Regions from separate parts of the Aliihoeflea sp. genome, predicted to be linked through region 2. Evidence: riboswitches for the same ligand, from Rfam matches in the RefSeq annotation. Region 2 holds a riboswitch; the other holds the start of a gene.

Region 1 (7,853 bases), on a different contig from region 2:
CAGGCCCTGGGCGATCAGCCCGTCGAGCTCTTCGTTCGCAAAAGCCGTCTCGTTCCAGCTTCCGCCGGACTTGTAGGCGAGCGCGATGACCTGGATGCCGAGCGGGCGCATGTTCCAGTTCGTGGCGGAGAAGGGATACTTCGTCCAGTCGTTCCAGAAGGTCGAGCCCGGCAGCACCGTCCGCTTCACCTTGAAGCCGGCATCGCGAAGCTGCGCGGCGACGGCATCGCACGAATTGCGGTGCCAGGTTTCGTCGACCGAGATGATTTCGTGCTCGAAATCCATCTGGCCGGCTTCTTCCATCAATTGCTTGGCGCGCTCGACATCGCGCTCATGCGTGGCAATCTCGACGTGGTCCGGCTGGATCGGCGCGACGTGGTAGTTGTCGGCCTTCTCGCCGGCATTGTCGATGCCGAGCTGGAGAATGACGTTGTTGTCGACGCCATACTGCACGGCCTTGCGCACGTTCTGGTCGTCATAGGGCGCATTGTCGACGTTCATGCGGATGCACAGCGTCGTGCCCGTCATGACTTCCGACCGCACGAGCCCGATGCCGTCCATGATGTCGAGATAGTCCGACGTCGTCTCGTAATTGGTGTGGACCTCGCCGGATTCGAAGGCCGAAACCATCGCCGCCGGATCGGTGCCATAGTCGATGAACTCGATGCCGTCGAGATAGGCCTCGCCGTCCCACCACGCGCCATTGGTGCGGCGCTGGAAGACGATGCGGTCACCGACCGAATAGGACACGAGTTCGAACGGCCCGGTGCCGATCGGGTTCGCCACCCAGTCCGCGCCGGTCTCGTCGAAGGTCGGATGGACGATCAGCGCCGGATAGTCGGCGAAGCCGGGAATGATGGACACGTCCGGCTCGGGCAGCGTCAGCTTGATCGTGTAATCGTCGACGCGCTCGATCGCGCCTTCGCGCAGCTTCTTGGTCTCCGGATCGATCATCGATGAGACGCGCGTCGCCATCGAGTTGCCTTCGGCTTCCTGGTCGGCCCAGCGCGTCAGATTGTAGATGACGTCGTCCGCATTGAATTCGTCGCCATTCGTCCAGGTCACGCCCTGGCGCACGTTGAGGATGTATTCGGTCGCGTCCTCGTTGACTTCCCAGCTTTCCAGCAGCCGGCCTTCGAAGGTGAAGTCACGGGTATACTTGACCAGCGGCTCGAGCGACTGGCGCATGCCGTTGGCGATTTCGGACCAGTCGGCCGTGCGCGGGTCCTTGTTGGCCTTGACGAACATGGCGACGCGCAGCGTGCCACCGGTGACGGGCTCGCCTGCGTCCTGCGCAAGCGCCTTGCCCGGCATCGCCATGCCAAGCATCGAGTAGGCAAGCGCCGTTGTCGCGCCGAAGGTGCTGGCCAGCGCCAGGAATTCGCGACGGTCCAGATCGCCGGCCTTGGCCTCTTCCGCCATCTTTTCGATATGCGCGGGAACGCGATCGCCTTCGCTCTTGAAGAACCTCATGACTGTCATCTCCCATTATTTTTGCCTGAACCCCTAGCATCCCGTATCGGCCCGTCATTGTCAAAAACGATGCCGGATCAGGATGTTCGGCGCTGAATGTGCCCCGCAACGCCTGCCGCTAACCGCGCAAATGCGACATGGATGGCGCTTTTTCGCCACTGATGCGACAAAAATTGACGTTACGTCGCCTGCCACCCAAGTGGCGGCCGGGCCACAGAAGCATGCAGTGATAACAAGTTGGTGACAGCGCCGATTGACGCGGGCTTTCTCGCCCTGCTACCCATCCGACAGCTTGAGGTGCCTAGCGTCGTCGGACGCTGGCTAAGAGGGAATACGGAAGGACGAAGCTTCGTCCGAGCCGTGGCTGCCCCCGCAACTGTAAGCGCCGAGGACATTCGACAACCCACTGGGCTCGCCCGGGAAGGGGAATGATCCGCCGAAGCGCGAGCCAGGAAACCTGCCTCGAGTGTCACCTTTTGCCGGATGCGGGGCGTGTCCGGGGCTGTGTTTCGCAGTGGTGACTTCTGTCATCGCTGGCGATATCGGGGCTGCAACGGTTCCTTTTCCCAGCATCGTTGAGAAGCTTGAGCTGCCGCCCGCGACACGTGGCCGGCACGGGGGATCGAATGCATATTTCCAATTTCGGCACGGCCTGCGCCGTCTCCGCCATCGCCATTCTGGCAAGCCTGCCGGCACACGCCCAGTTCACCGAACTGCCGCAGATCGTCGTCACGCCCAACCGCGCGCCGACCGACGCGACCAAGACCGGCTCGCGCGTCGAGACCGTCTCCCGCGAGGAGATCGAGGAAAAGTCGCAGCCGCTCGTCATCGACTATCTCGACCGCCTGCCCGGCATTTCCATCTCCACCCCCGGCGGCCCCGGCGGCGAAGGCTCGCTCTCGGTGCGCGGCGCACCACGCCGCTACGTCAAGACACTCTATAACGGCATCGACATTTCGGACCCGACCAGCCCGCAGGTCCAGACCTCCTACCAGTATCTCCTCTCGTCCGGCATCGACACGATCGAGGTGCTGAAGGGCTCGCAATCGACCCTCTACGGCTCCGACGCCATCGCCGGCGTCATCGGCCTGTCGACGCTCGGCGACATCGAGCCGGGCGTGACGCATCTCCTGCACGGCGAAGGCGGCTCCTTCGGCACCGCCCGCGGCTCCTACGGCCTGCGCGCCGCCAACGAAGACGCCAAAGCCGCCATCAACATCGCCGGCTTCCGCACCGACGGCATCTCGGCGGCGGCGGCTGGAAGCGAGCGCGACGGCTACGAGAACGTCACCTTCGACGCCGCGGGCGAGTACCGCGTGAACGAGGCCGTGTCGGTGTTCGGGTCATTGCTCTACATCGATGCGAAGGCCGAGTATGATGAGGATTTCGCTTCTCCACCGGCCGACGATCCGCTGGGGATTAATCGCAATCTCAGCAGGCAAGTGGCTGGACGCGCCGGCTTCAACGTCGATCTGTTGGACGGGCGTCTCCGAAACCAGTTCTCCGTGCAGGCTTTCAACATCGATCGCCGCATCCGCTCGGCATCGGCGTTCGGTCCATTCGATGCTGACTATGGCGGCCGTCGCACAAAGTTCGACTATCAGGGCGCGTTCGATGCGAACGACTGGCTGACGCTGCAGTACGGCGCCGACCACGAGCAGCAGGATGCCCGAATCACCGACAATTTCGGCACGGACACGGACAATGATTTCTCTCTGACAGGCGTATGGGGCCAGATCGTCGCCGAACCGGTGGCCGGCTTCGTGTTCACCGGGGGTCTTCGCCACGACAGCCATTCCGAGTTCGGTAGCTACACGACCTATCGAGCTACCGGTTCCTACGAGTTCGACACTGGCACACGCATCCACTCGTCGCTCGGAACCGGATTCAGGGCTCCAAGCCTCTACGAACTGTTCGCCCCGCCCTCGTTTACGGGAGGACCATCCGTCGGCGACCCAACCCTTCAGCCCGAAACCAGCGTTTCCTTCGACGTCGGAGTGGAGCAGCGCTTGCTCGATGATCGTGCGGTTCTCGACGTCACGTTCTTCTACCTCGATATCGACGACCTGATCGTCAACAACGTTGGCACAGGTTTCACGTACGAGCAGACGGATGGTACGTCGAAGCAGCGCGGCGTCGAAGCTTCCGTCATCTACGACGTCAACGAGTGGCTGGCTCTCGGCGCAGCCTACACCTACACCTCCACCCGCGACGCCAACGGCAATCGCACCGTCCGCGTCCCCCGCCACGAGATCGGCCTGTCGGCAGCCTACCGCCCGGCGGAAAAGTGGACGATCTCCGCCGACGCCAAGATCGCGGTCGACACGGTGGATGCCGGTGCCTTCGAACTCGACGACTACGTACTCGTCAACGCCAAGGTGGCCTACCAGGCAACCGAAAGCACCGAGTTCTACGTCCGCGCCGAAAACCTGCTCGACCAGGACTACCAGACCGTCCGCGGCTACAACACGCCCGGCTTCGGCGCCTTCGCCGGCTTCAAGTCGAGGTTCTGATGCAAAACGGTTCGGCAGATCGTGAAGGTGGGTGCTTTGTCACTACCCCCCTCTGGCCTGCCGGCCATCTCCCCCTCAAGGGGGGAGATCAAGCGCTTCGGCGACGAGCATGTTCTCCCCCCTTGAGGGGGAGATGGCCGGCAGGCCAGAGGGGGGTGCTTCTCGCATGCTTTGCCACTATTGGCATGAGCTCTGCCCACGCCGCCGACCTCCCCCGCATCATGTCGATGAACGTGTGCACCGACCAACTCGTCCTCCTCCTCGCCGAGCCCGAACAGATCGCCTCGCTCTCCGACCTCTCCCTCGACCCCTCCCTCTCCTTCCTCCACACTGACGCCGCGCCCTATCCCAAGAACAGCGGCCGTGCCGAAGAAGTATTCCTCTCCAAACCCGATCTCGTCGTCACCGGCACCTTCTCGCTCCACAACACGACAGCCCTCCTCGAAACACTGGACTTCGCCGTCGAGGAATTCGCCTATAACCAGTCCGTCGACACCATCCCCGGCGAAATCCGCCGCATGGGCTCCCTCGTCGGGCAGGACGCGAAGGCTGAAACCATCGCATCGGCCTACGAGCGCGACCTCGCCGCCCTGCGCGCCCGCCAATGCCCCATGAAACCGACCGCCATCGCCTACGAGCAGAACGGCGTCGTCCTTGGCGAAGGCACGCTCGCCGACAGCGTCATCGACGCCGCAGGCCTGACCAATCTGGCGACCGAACTCGGCTATTCCGCCATGACGCCGCTGCCGCTGGAAGAACTCGTCTCCCAGCAGCCCGACATCGTCATCGTCTCCGAGCCGATGGCGGACGCCCCTGCCCTCGCTGACCAGATCGCGCACCATCCGGCCCTGCGCGCGCTCGAAACGTCGCGCATCGGCGCGTTCGTTCCGCGCGGTGCCTGGGCCTGCGGCGGGCCGTTCGTCATCGACGCCGTCCGCGCCTTGACCGAGTTGCGCGAAGAGATCGCTTCCTGCGATCCGGCGCGGTAGAAGGCGCGATGCTGAACGCCATCCTCGGCCTTGCCTGCCTTGTCCTGACCGCCGCCTCGCTGCTCGTCGGCCCGGCCGATCTCGATCTGCGATCGAGCGTCGACGGCCTCTTCGCCGGCGGCGACGCGGCCGCCATGATCATCATGCAGGAAATCCGCCTACCGCGCGCGCTCCTCGCGCTCACCATCGGCGTCAGCCTCGGCCTCGCCGGCGCAGTGCTGCAGGGCCTCTTGCGCAATCCACTCGCCGAGCCCGGCCTCATCGGCGTCACCTCATCCGCATCCTTCGGCGCGGTGGCGATCTTCTACACCGGGCTTGCCGGCGCCTCACTCTATGCGCTGCCGGCCGGCGCGCTCGCGGGTGCAGCCCTGTCCGTCGTGCTCCTCCTCGCCATCGCCGCGCGCAACGGCGCGACGCTCACGCTCATCCTCGCCGGCGTCGCGCTCACCAGCCTCACCGGCGCGCTGACCTCGCTCATCCTGAACCTGTCGCCCAACCCGTTCGCCTCCTATGAGATCATCTTCTGGCTGCTCGGCTCCCTGCGCGACCGCTCAATGAGCCATGTCTGGCTGGCGCTGCCGCTGATGGCGCTCGGCTGGCTCCTGCTCGCCGCCTCCGCCCGCGCGCTCGACGCGCTGTCGCTCGGCGAGGAAGCCGCCTCCAGCCTCGGCATCCGCCTCTCGGGGACCCGGCTCCTGGTCGTGCTCGGCACCGCGCTCGCCGTCGGCGCGGGCACGGCGGTCGCCGGCGCCATCGGCTTCATCGGCCTCGTCGTCCCGCACCTCGTTCGCCCCTTCACCGACCGCCTGCCCTCGAGCCTTCTCGTCCCGAGCGCGCTCGGCGGCGGCGCGCTGCTTCTGGGCGCCGACATCGCCGCCCGCCTCGTCGTGCCGACGCGCGAACTCAATGTCGGCGTGCTGACGGCGCTGATCGGCGCGCCCTTCTTCCTGTGGCTGGTCGTGCGCGCCCGGCGGGAGCTGTTCTGATGCTCACCGCCCGCAACCTCTCCGTCAGCCTGTCCGGCCGCGCCATCCTCCACGATGTCGCGCTGTCGCTTCAGCCCGGCGAAGTCGTCGGCCTCCTCGGCCCCAATGGCGCCGGCAAGTCGACGCTGATGCGCGCTTTGTCCGGCCTGCTGCCCTTCTCGGGCACTGTCGAACTCGACGACCAGAACCTCGCCGCCATGAGCGACCGCGCCCGCGCGCGCGAAATCGCATTCCTCCCGCAAGCCCGCGCCATCGCGTGGCCGCTATCTGTCGAAAACGTCGTCCGCCTCGGTCGCTCTCCCTGGCGCGGCTTGGGCGCGCTGTCGCCAAACGACCTCGCCATCGTTAGCGACGCGATGGAGGCCATGGATATCGCCGCGCTCGCGGACCGCCCCGTCACCGAACTCTCCGGCGGCGAACAGGCCCGCGTCCTCGCCGCCCGCGCCATGGCACAGACGACGCCGATTCTCCTCGCCGACGAACCCGTCTCCGGCCTCGACCCCGCCCATCAGATGATCATGATGGCCGCCTTCCGCCGCCTCGCCGGCGAGCGCCGCGCCATCCTGGTCTCGCTCCACGACCTGACCCTCGCCGCCCGCTGGTGCGACTGGTTGATCGTGATGGCCGAAGGCCGCATCGTCGCCGAAGGCAGGCCCGCCGACATCATGACCGGCGAGCGCCTGCGCCAAGTCTTCGGCATCACCGCCCACATCGCCCACGACGAATGCGGCATGATCTTCGCGCCGACAGGTCTGGCGATGCTCGAGGGTCCGAAGGTTTAAGCGGCTCGGGCCGTGGAGTTCGGTCGAAGGAGACCCCCACCCTTTATCCCTCCCCACAAGGGGAGGAAGGCATCCACGTGGAGCCCAATCCTTCAAACTGGATGACTCATCAATAAGTCAGGCGCGACGCTGACGCCCTCCTTCCCCTTGTGGAGAGGGATAAAGGGTGGGGGTCAATTCACAAAGAACTTCGGCGCTGACCTCAACTCAACGTCCGCCGCACGGCATCCCGCCACCCCGCCAGCTTCGTCTCCCGAAGCCGGTCCCCCATCTCTGGCTCGAACCGACGATCGAGCTTCCACGCCTTGGAGAAATCATCGATCCCCGGCCACACACCCGCACGCGAACCGGCCAGCCATGCAGCGCCCAGCGCCGTCGTCTCCAGGATCGTCGGCCGGTCGACGGGCGCGTCGAGGATGTCGGCGAGCCGCTGCATCGTCCAGTCGGAGGCGACCATGCCGCCATCGACGCGAAGCACCGTCTGCCCGCTCGCATCAGCCCAGTCCTTCTTCATCGCGTCGAGCAAATCGCGCGTCTGGAACGCGACGGATTCGAGCGCGGCGCGGGCGAATTCCGCCGGGCCGGTGCTGCGCGTCAGGCCGAAGATCGCGCCGCGCGCATCCGCGTCCCAGTGCGGCGCGCCGAGCCCGACGAAGGCCGGCACGAGATGGACTTGCTGGGTCTCGTCGGCTTCGGCCGCCAGCCGCCCGCTTTCCTCCGCCTTGCCGATCACCTTGATCCCGTCGCGCAGCCACTGCACCGCCGCGCCGGCGACGAAGATCGACCCCTCCAGCGCATAGGTCGTGCGCCCGTCGAGGCGATAGGCGATGGTGGTGAGCAGCCGATTCTTCGAGCGCACCAGCGTCTCGCCGGTATTGAGCACCGCGAAGCATCCCGTCCCATAAGTGGATTTCATCATGCCGGGCGCAAAGCAGGCCTGGCCGATCGTCGCCGCCTGCTGGTCGCCGGCAACGCCGAGGATCGGGATCGCCGCGCCGAACAGCGCCGCCTCCGTCACGCCGAAATCCGCTGCGCTGTCCTTCACGTCAGGCAGCATGGACAACGGCACGTCGAGCAACTTGCCGAGTTCGGCGTCCCACGCATTGGTCT
Region 2 (7,853 bases):
CCCGAACCTGTCGGTCGCCGCCGAAGGCCTGCGACGCACGCGGCCTTCGTAACGTAACCGGAACGAACTTCTCCCCGTTCGGTTGTCAGCCAGACACTCGAACGGGAGATTTCACATGATCCGCACGCTGATCGCCGCCGCCCTCGTGGCCGGCACCGCTGCCACCACCGCCCATGCGCAGGACACCCGCGCGGAAATGGGCATGCTCGAATGCGCCATCGAAGGCGATGTCGGCCTGATCTTCGGCTCCTCGCGCGACATGCAATGCGCCTTCACCCCCGCCGACGGGCGCCCGCCTGTGCAGTTCGTCGGCGTCGTCAACAAATACGGCCTCGATGTCGGCGTGACGAGCGCCGCCGTGATGCAATGGGCCGTGCTCGCGCCGACCGCGGCAGAACTGTCGCCGGCCGCACTTGCCGGTGACTATTATGGCGCCTCGGCGGAAGTGACGGCGGCTGTGGGTGGCGGGGTCAATTTGCTGGTCGGCGGGTCGAACGAATCGGTGATGCTGCAGCCCTTGAGCGTGCAGGCGCAGACGGGGCTGAACGTCGCGCTCGGCGTGACGGAGTTCAAGCTGCGGGCGCTGTAGAGCGCGCTGATCGAAAAAGCAAAAACCCGGCTTTACAGCCGGGTTTTTTCCGCTTTGCCTCAGTGGTGCATCGCCTTGACGATTTCCTCGGTCATTTTCTTGGCGTCGCCGAGCAGCATCATCGTGCCGTCCTTGTAGAACAGCGTGTTGTCGATGCCGGCGTAGCCGGAGCCGAGCGAGCGCTTGACGAAGAGGCAGGTGCGGGCCTTGTCGACGTCGAGGATGGGCATGCCGTAGATCGGCGAGGACTTGTCGTCGCGCGCGGACGGGTTGGTGACGTCGTTGGCGCCGATGACGTAGGCGACGTCGGCCTGGGCGAATTCGGAGTTGATATCCTCGAGTTCGAAGACCTCGTCATAGGGCACGTTGGCTTCGGCGAGGAGCACGTTCATGTGGCCGGGCATGCGGCCAGCGACCGGGTGGATCGCATATTTGACTTCGACGCCATTGGCCTTGAGCGTGTCCGCCATTTCGCGCAGCGCGTGCTGCGCCTGCGCGACGGCCATTCCGTAGCCGGGAACGATGATGACCTTCTGCGCGTTCATCATCAAATACGCGGCGTCGTCGGCCGAGCCCTGCTTGACGGTGCGCTCGATCCCGTCATCGGCGCTCGCGGCAGCCGTCTCGCCGCCGAAGCCGCCGAGGATGACGGAGATGAAGGAGCGGTTCATGCCCTTGCACATGATGTAGGAGAGGATCGCGCCCGACGAGCCGACCAGCGCGCCGGTGATGATGAGCGCGAGATTGCCGAGCGTGAAGCCGATGCCGGCCGCGGCCCAGCCCGAATAGGAGTTGAGCATCGAGACGACGACCGGCATGTCCGCGCCGCCGATCGGGATGATGATCAGGACGCCGAGCGCCAGCGCCAGAATGACGATCAGCCAGAAGGCGAGCGTCGACTGCGTCATGACGAGGACGACGACGAGCAGGACGAGCGCGGTCGCGATGGCCGCGTTCACCATGTGGCGCGCGGGCAGCATGATCGGCTTGCCGGACATACGCCCGTCGAGCTTCAGGAAGGCGATGATCGAGCCGGTGAAGGTGATGGCGCCGATGGCGACGCCGAGCGACATCTCGATCAGTGCCTGGGTGTGGATGTGGCCGACCGTGCCGACGCCGAAACTTTCCGGCGAATAGACGGCGGCGGCCGCGACCAGCACGGCGGCAAGGCCGACCAGCGAATGGAAAGCGGCGACGAGCTGCGGCATGGACGTCATCGGGATGCGCTTGGCGATCACCGCGCCGATGCCGCCGCCAATGGCGATGCCGACGACGATCATCAGGAAGCCGCCTAAGGTCGGACGCGCCAGAAGCAGCGTGGTGACGATGGCGATGCCCATGCCGACCATGCCGTAGAGATTGCCCTGGCGGCTGGTGGTGGGGTGCGACAGGCCGCGCAGCGCCATGATGAACAGGACGCCGGAGACGAGGTAGAGGAAGGAGGCGAAGTTCTCGCTCATCGAATGCGCCTCACTTCTCTTTTTTCTTGTACATGGCAAGCATGCGGTGGGTGACGAGGAAGCCGCCGAAGATGTTCACCGATGCGAGGATGAGGGCGATGAAACCGAAGCCGGTCGCGAGGCCCGAGGCCGAGATGCCGACCGCCAGAAGCGCGCCGACGACGATGACCGACGAGATGGCATTGGTGACGGCCATCAAGGGCGTATGCAGCGCCGGCGTCACCGACCAGACGACGTAGTAGCCGACGAAGATCGCCAGGACGAAAATGGCGAAGCGGAAGACGAAGGGGTCGATCGCGCCGCCCGTCGCCGCCGCAGCAGCATGGCCGGCCACTTCGGCGGTTTCGAGATCGGAGAAGGCGAGCCGCAGCGCCGCGGTTGCCTGTTCGAGCTGCTCGATGGCGCGTTCCATCGCGGTCATTTCCATCACGCATCCCCCTTCTTCGAAGCGGATTTCGGCTTGGGTGCGGGTTCCACAGGCTCAGCGGGCGCGGCCTCGGCCTTGGCGAAATTCGCGTGGACGACCTGGCCCTCGTGGGTCAGGAGCGTCGCCTTGACCAGTTCCTCGTCCGGCTTGATCGCGAGCGTCTTCGTTTCCTTGTCGACCAGCGTCTCCAGGAAGGCGAAGAGGTTCTTGGCGTAGAGCAGCGAGGCGGAGGCGGCGACGCGGCCGGCCATGTTGAGATGGCCGACGATCTTGACGCCGTTGGCGGTCGTCACGACTTCACCCGCCTTCGCGCCCTCGACATTGCCGCCGCGCTCGACCGCGAGGTCGACGATGACCGAGCCGGGCTTCATCGAGGCGACCATCTCTGCCGAGATCAGGCGCGGCGCGGGCCGACCGGGAATCAGCGCGGTGGTGATGACGATGTCCTGCTTGGCGATGTGCTCAGCCGTCAGCGCGGCCTGCTTCGCCTGGTATTCCTTCGACATTTCCTTGGCATAGCCGCCGGCGGTCTCGGCCGCCTTGAACTCTTCATCCTCCACGGCGAGGAACTTCGCGCCGAGCGAGGCGACCTGTTCCTTGGCGGCGGGGCGAACGTCGGTCGCGGTGACGACGGCGCCCATGCGGCGCGCGGTCGCGATCGCCTGCAGGCCGGCGACGCCGACGCCCATGATGAAGATCTTGGCGGCGGGCACGGTGCCGGCCGCGGTCATCATCATCGGCAAGGCGCGGTCATATTCGGCCGCCGCGTCGACCACGGCCTGGTAGCCGGCGAGATTGGCCTGCGACGAGAGGATGTCCATCGACTGCGCACGCGTGATGCGCGGCATGAATTCCATCGCGAAGGCGGAGATGCCGGCCTTGGCCATGGCGGCGACGGCGGCGTCGTTGCCGTAAGGGTCCATCGCGGCGATGACCGCGGCGCCCTCTTTGTAGGATTTGAGTTCGGTATCGTTTGGGCGGCGAACCTTGAGGACGATGTCGGCGGTCGATGCGTCGGCAGTCGAGCCGATGCGCGCACCGGCCTTCTCGAACTCGGCGTCCGGGATGCGCGAGGCGGTGCCCGCGCCAGCTTCGACGACGACGTCGAGGCCGAGCCCCTTCAGCCGCTTGACGGTATCGGGCGATGCCGCGACGCGCGGTTCTCCACCCTCGACTTCTCTCGGTACGAAAACGATCTGCGACATTGGCCCCTCCCTGACTGCCGATCCTCACTCCCCGGCGGAAACGATCCGCCGCGACGACCGTCAGCGCAACAGGATCGCGCCGAGGCCGCAGATGAGCAGGAAGAGGATGGTCGAGGAGATGAAGCCGGCTGCCGTGAAGAAGCCGAACGCCATGGCGATCAGGAGCGCGACCACGGCGAGCGTGCCGTATTTCGCGAATTCGAGAAAGAGCGAATAGGTCTTCTCGTGCTCGTGATAGTCCATTTCCGCGCCCATCTCGAGCGGGCCGGAATGATGTTCTTCTGCCATGGAAGGCTCCCTCGCAATTCTGTCGTTCGCTGATAACGAAAAGCGTGATTGAGGGCAATGGCAGGATTGTCGCGGAAACTAGCCTACGATGTCTGGAAAGAGGCCGATGAGGCCGATGACGATGAGATAGAGCGCGACGATGTAGTTGAGCAGGCGCGGCATGATCAGGATGACGACGCCGGCGATGAGCGAGATCAAGGGTGTCAGTGCGAGATCGGGCATGGAAAATATCCGTGAATGAAGTCCCTGCGGTGAATAGCTAGGCGCACATCGCGGCGCGGCAAGCATATCGCTGCGTCAGCCGTCTAGGCCGCGACGCGATACTTCGCCGTCGGCAGGACGGTGAGCGGCGTCAGTTCGCCGGCGTCCGGGCGCTGGAAGAGAAGCCGACGTTCGGCGAAGGTGGAGCGGAAGAACGGGTATCGCGCCACCGTCTTCGCCATGTTCTCCTCGCAGTTCGACTCGTAGAGCATGACCGGCACGGTGAAGGGCGGATAGGGCCGCGCGAGGCCGACCTGCGCCGAGCCGAAGATGCGCTTGTAGAACGCGACATGCTCGTCGCGGATCAGGCAGACGCAGCTCGTGGAATCGAAATAGGTATTTGCGATGACCGCGAGGCGCAGCGTGAGATAAGGAAGCAGCCGGAACGAGCCGGCGACCGATGGATCGGCCGTGAACTGGCCCGGATTGACGAAGGTCTCACCGGCGGCAAGCCGCGGCTCCAGCATGTCCGAATAGACCCGCATGACGGGCCCCCAGGGCTCGGCGGCGGTGATGTGGTGAAGACGGACGGTCGAGACGAGTTCGCCGTCGATGAAGACGCCGAAACGGTAGCTGTTCGGCGTGTCGTCCATCGCATCGCAGATGCGCTCGTTTTCAGCTTCCCCGACGAGGCCGTAGGCCTTGTACGCCTTGTAGCGGAGGCGGTAGATCGCCTCGAGATCCTCGCCGCTTTCGCAGCGCCGATATTCCGTCCGCTCCAGAAGAGCCGACACGCTGCGCGCGAATGCCGACCCTTGGCCGTCGCCCGATTGCCCCTCGCCCGAAACGGACCCGCCGTCTGCCTCGGCACGCAGTGCCGCTGCCTGTCCTGTCATGCCACATTCCCCCGTACCGCCATTAACCGAATGGTAACTGCGTATCGACTGTTCCAAAACCCCGAAACTGCGACTTGATTCATTTACCTATGGTTAAGGTTAACGGCTTGACTGCCATGAAAGGTTGAAAATGACCCGGCAAGTCCATCCGGCGCTCGACAAATTTTCACAGCGCCCCTAGAGCGACGCTCACAGATTGGGGGATTTTCGAATGACGACGATCGATGCGGTTCTGGAGCGTGGCGGCACCGGGCCTTTCCAACGAAGGCTGCTCGGGGTCTTCGGACTGGTGTGGACGGCCGACGCCATGCAGGTGCTGGCGGTGGGCTTCACCGCGGCGTCGATCGCGGCGACCTTCGGGCTGACGGTGCCGCAGGCGCTGCAAACCGGGACGCTTTTCTTTCTCGGCATGCTGATCGGCGCGGCGGTGTTCGGGCGCCTTGCCGACCGGTTCGGGCGCCGGCGCATCCTGATCGGCACGGTGGCGATGGATGCGGTGTTCGGCATCGCGTCGGCCTTCGCGCCGGATTTCCAGACGCTGCTCTTCCTGCGCTTCATGACCGGGCTTGCGGTCGGCGGCACGCTGCCGGTCGACTATGCGATGATGGCCGAGTTCCTGCCGCCCTCGCGGCGCGGGCGCTGGCTGGTGGCGCTCGAAGGCTTCTGGGCGGTCGGCACCGTCGCCGTGGCGCTGACCGCGTGGGCGGCGGCTTCGGCGGGCGTGGCGGATGCCTGGCGGGTGATCTTCTTCGTCACCGCGCTGCCGGCCATCGTCGGCATTTTCCTGCGCTTCTGGATACCCGAATCCCCGATGCACCTGATGCGCCAGGGCAAGGAGCCAGAGGCGCGCGCGGTGATGGACAAGGTGCTGGTCGCCAACGGCAAGACGCCGCTCGGCGAGACAAAGCTGACGGCGACGCCCGCCGCATCGAGCGTCGGCCTCCTGTCGCCGGCGCTGCGGCGTCGCACGATCCTGATCCTGGCCTGCTGGTTCCTCGTCTCGATCTCCTATTACGGCATCTTCGTGTGGATGCCCGCGCGGCTGGCGACCGAGGGCTTCGGCTTCGTGCGCGGCTACGGCTTCCTCGTCCTCGTCGCCCTGGCGCAGATCCCCGGCTATGCGCTCGCCGCCTACGGAGTCGAAAAATGGGGCCGGCGCACTACGCTGACGCGGTTCCTCGTTCTGAGCGCGGCGGGTTGCGCGCTCTTCGTCATCGCCGCCACACCGGCGCTGATCGCGACGGCGCTTCTGCTGATGAGCTTTGCGCTTCTCGGCACATGGGGCGCGCTCTACGCCTTCACACCCGAACTCTACCCGACCGCCTCGCGGGCGACGGGCATGGGTGCCGCCGGCGCGATGGCGCGCCTAGGTGGGCTCCTCGCGCCCTCCGTCGTGGTCTACCTGTTCATCGAGAGCACGGCGGCGGCGATCGGCCTTTTTGCCGGTCTTCTGCTGGTGGCGGCGATTGCGGCGCGGGCGATCGACGTCGAGACGCGGCGGGCAGCACTCGCGTGAATTGTGGATCGCGTTCCACAAGATGTTGACGCGATCCGCAAATACCCATCTATATGCGGTGGTCATGGGTCTTCCGGGCGGGCAACCGCCCGGGAGCTAAGAGGGAAGCCGGTGCGCGAAAATGCAATGCCGGCGCTGCCCCCGCAACTGTAAGCAGTGAGCTTGCGTCGATTGATGCCACTGGTGCCGCCGGCACCGGGAAGGCCGACGAGAGCTGTGACCTGCGAGCCAGGAGACCTGCCCTGACGGCTTGAACGAACCTCGGGCGGGGTGTCCCGGTGGTGCGTGTGCCGCGGGCGATCGATTCACCCCGTCAAAGCATGCGTGCGCCCTCCCCCGTCCGCCATCGCCACGGGGATTAAGATGCAGGGCATTGCCACACGACCATTCAGCGGAGCCGTCCCGGTTCCGCATTTCATCGCAGATCCAACCGACGAGGTCGGCCATCGCGTCATCAGGCGCGGCGGCGCGCTGACGCCGTTCGATCCGAACAAGATCGCGGTCGCGCTGACCAAGGCGTTTCTCGCCGTCGAGGGGACGGGCGCGGCCGGCTCGCGGCGGGTTCACGACGCCGTCGAGGAATTGACCGCGCAGGTGGCATCGGCGCTCGCAAGGCGGGGCGGCGAAGCACGCATCGTCCATATCGAGGACATCCAGGACCAGGTCGAACTGGCACTGATGCGCGGCGAGCATCACAAGGTCGCGCGTGCCTATGTGCTCTACCGCGAAGAACGCGCTCGCGAGCGGCTGGCGGCCCGGCCGAAGACGGCAGATCGGGCACCGGTGCTCAACGTCAAAGCTGCCGACGGCAGCCTCGCGCCGCTCGACGAGGCGCGGCTGACGGCGCTCGTCAACGAGGCCTGCGCGGGGCTCGCCGCGGTTTCGCCGGAGCCGATCCTGACCGAGACGCGGCGCAATCTCTATGACGGCATCACGCTCGACGAACTCTCGCTGGCACCAATCCTCGCCGCGCGGGCATTGGTCGAGACCGACCCGGATTACAGCCACGTATCCGCACGACTGTTGCTCGACCGGCTGCGGCGCGAGGCGCTGAGCTTCGTTGCCGGGCGGCCGGACGCGGCGACGCAAGGCGAGATGGCGGAGCGATATGCGGAGTACTTTCCCGGCTTCATCGGGGCAGGCATCGATGCCGGGCTGATCGATCCGGAACTTGCGCGTTTCGACCTTGCACGCCTGGGCGCTGCGCTGAGGCCGGAGCGCGATCTGAACTTCCAGTATCTTGGGCTGCAGACGCTCTACGACCGCTATTT

Evidence for each region. A riboswitch is a leader RNA that binds a small molecule or an ion and turns the genes downstream of it on or off. The one in region 2 is predicted to bind cobalamin.
Region 1: another riboswitch for cobalamin. It lies ahead of ACT6QU_RS11930 (TonB-dependent receptor plug domain-containing protein); the one in region 2 lies ahead of ACT6QU_RS13205 (ribonucleoside-diphosphate reductase subunit alpha).

The regions. Positions count from the first base shown of each region.
Region 1 covers NZ_JBQVMV010000009.1:57,430-65,282, reverse strand. The annotation lists gene ACT6QU_RS11935 (ABC transporter substrate-binding protein) at 1-1,473, opposite strand, end outside; cobalamin riboswitch at 1,752-1,951, shown strand; gene ACT6QU_RS11930 (TonB-dependent receptor plug domain-containing protein) at 2,100-3,986, shown strand; gene ACT6QU_RS11925 (ABC transporter substrate-binding protein) at 4,172-4,975, shown strand; gene ACT6QU_RS11920 (FecCD family ABC transporter permease) at 4,984-5,961, shown strand; gene ACT6QU_RS11915 (ABC transporter ATP-binding protein) at 5,961-6,743, shown strand; gene glpK (glycerol kinase GlpK) at 6,946-7,853, opposite strand, start outside.
Region 2 covers NZ_JBQVMV010000011.1:65,218-73,070, reverse strand. The annotation lists gene ACT6QU_RS13250 (tetratricopeptide repeat protein) at 1-52, shown strand, start outside; gene ACT6QU_RS13245 (DUF992 domain-containing protein) at 116-589, shown strand; gene ACT6QU_RS13240 (NAD(P)(+) transhydrogenase (Re/Si-specific) subunit beta) at 649-2,049, opposite strand; gene ACT6QU_RS13235 (proton-translocating transhydrogenase family protein) at 2,060-2,476, opposite strand; gene ACT6QU_RS13230 (Re/Si-specific NAD(P)(+) transhydrogenase subunit alpha) at 2,476-3,681, opposite strand; gene ACT6QU_RS13225 (aa3-type cytochrome c oxidase subunit IV) at 3,742-3,969, opposite strand; gene ACT6QU_RS13220 (DUF3096 domain-containing protein) at 4,048-4,191, opposite strand; gene ACT6QU_RS13215 (N-acyl amino acid synthase FeeM domain-containing protein) at 4,275-5,066, opposite strand; gene ACT6QU_RS13210 (MFS transporter) at 5,278-6,582, shown strand; cobalamin riboswitch at 6,631-6,841, shown strand; gene ACT6QU_RS13205 (ribonucleoside-diphosphate reductase subunit alpha) at 6,946-7,853, shown strand, end outside.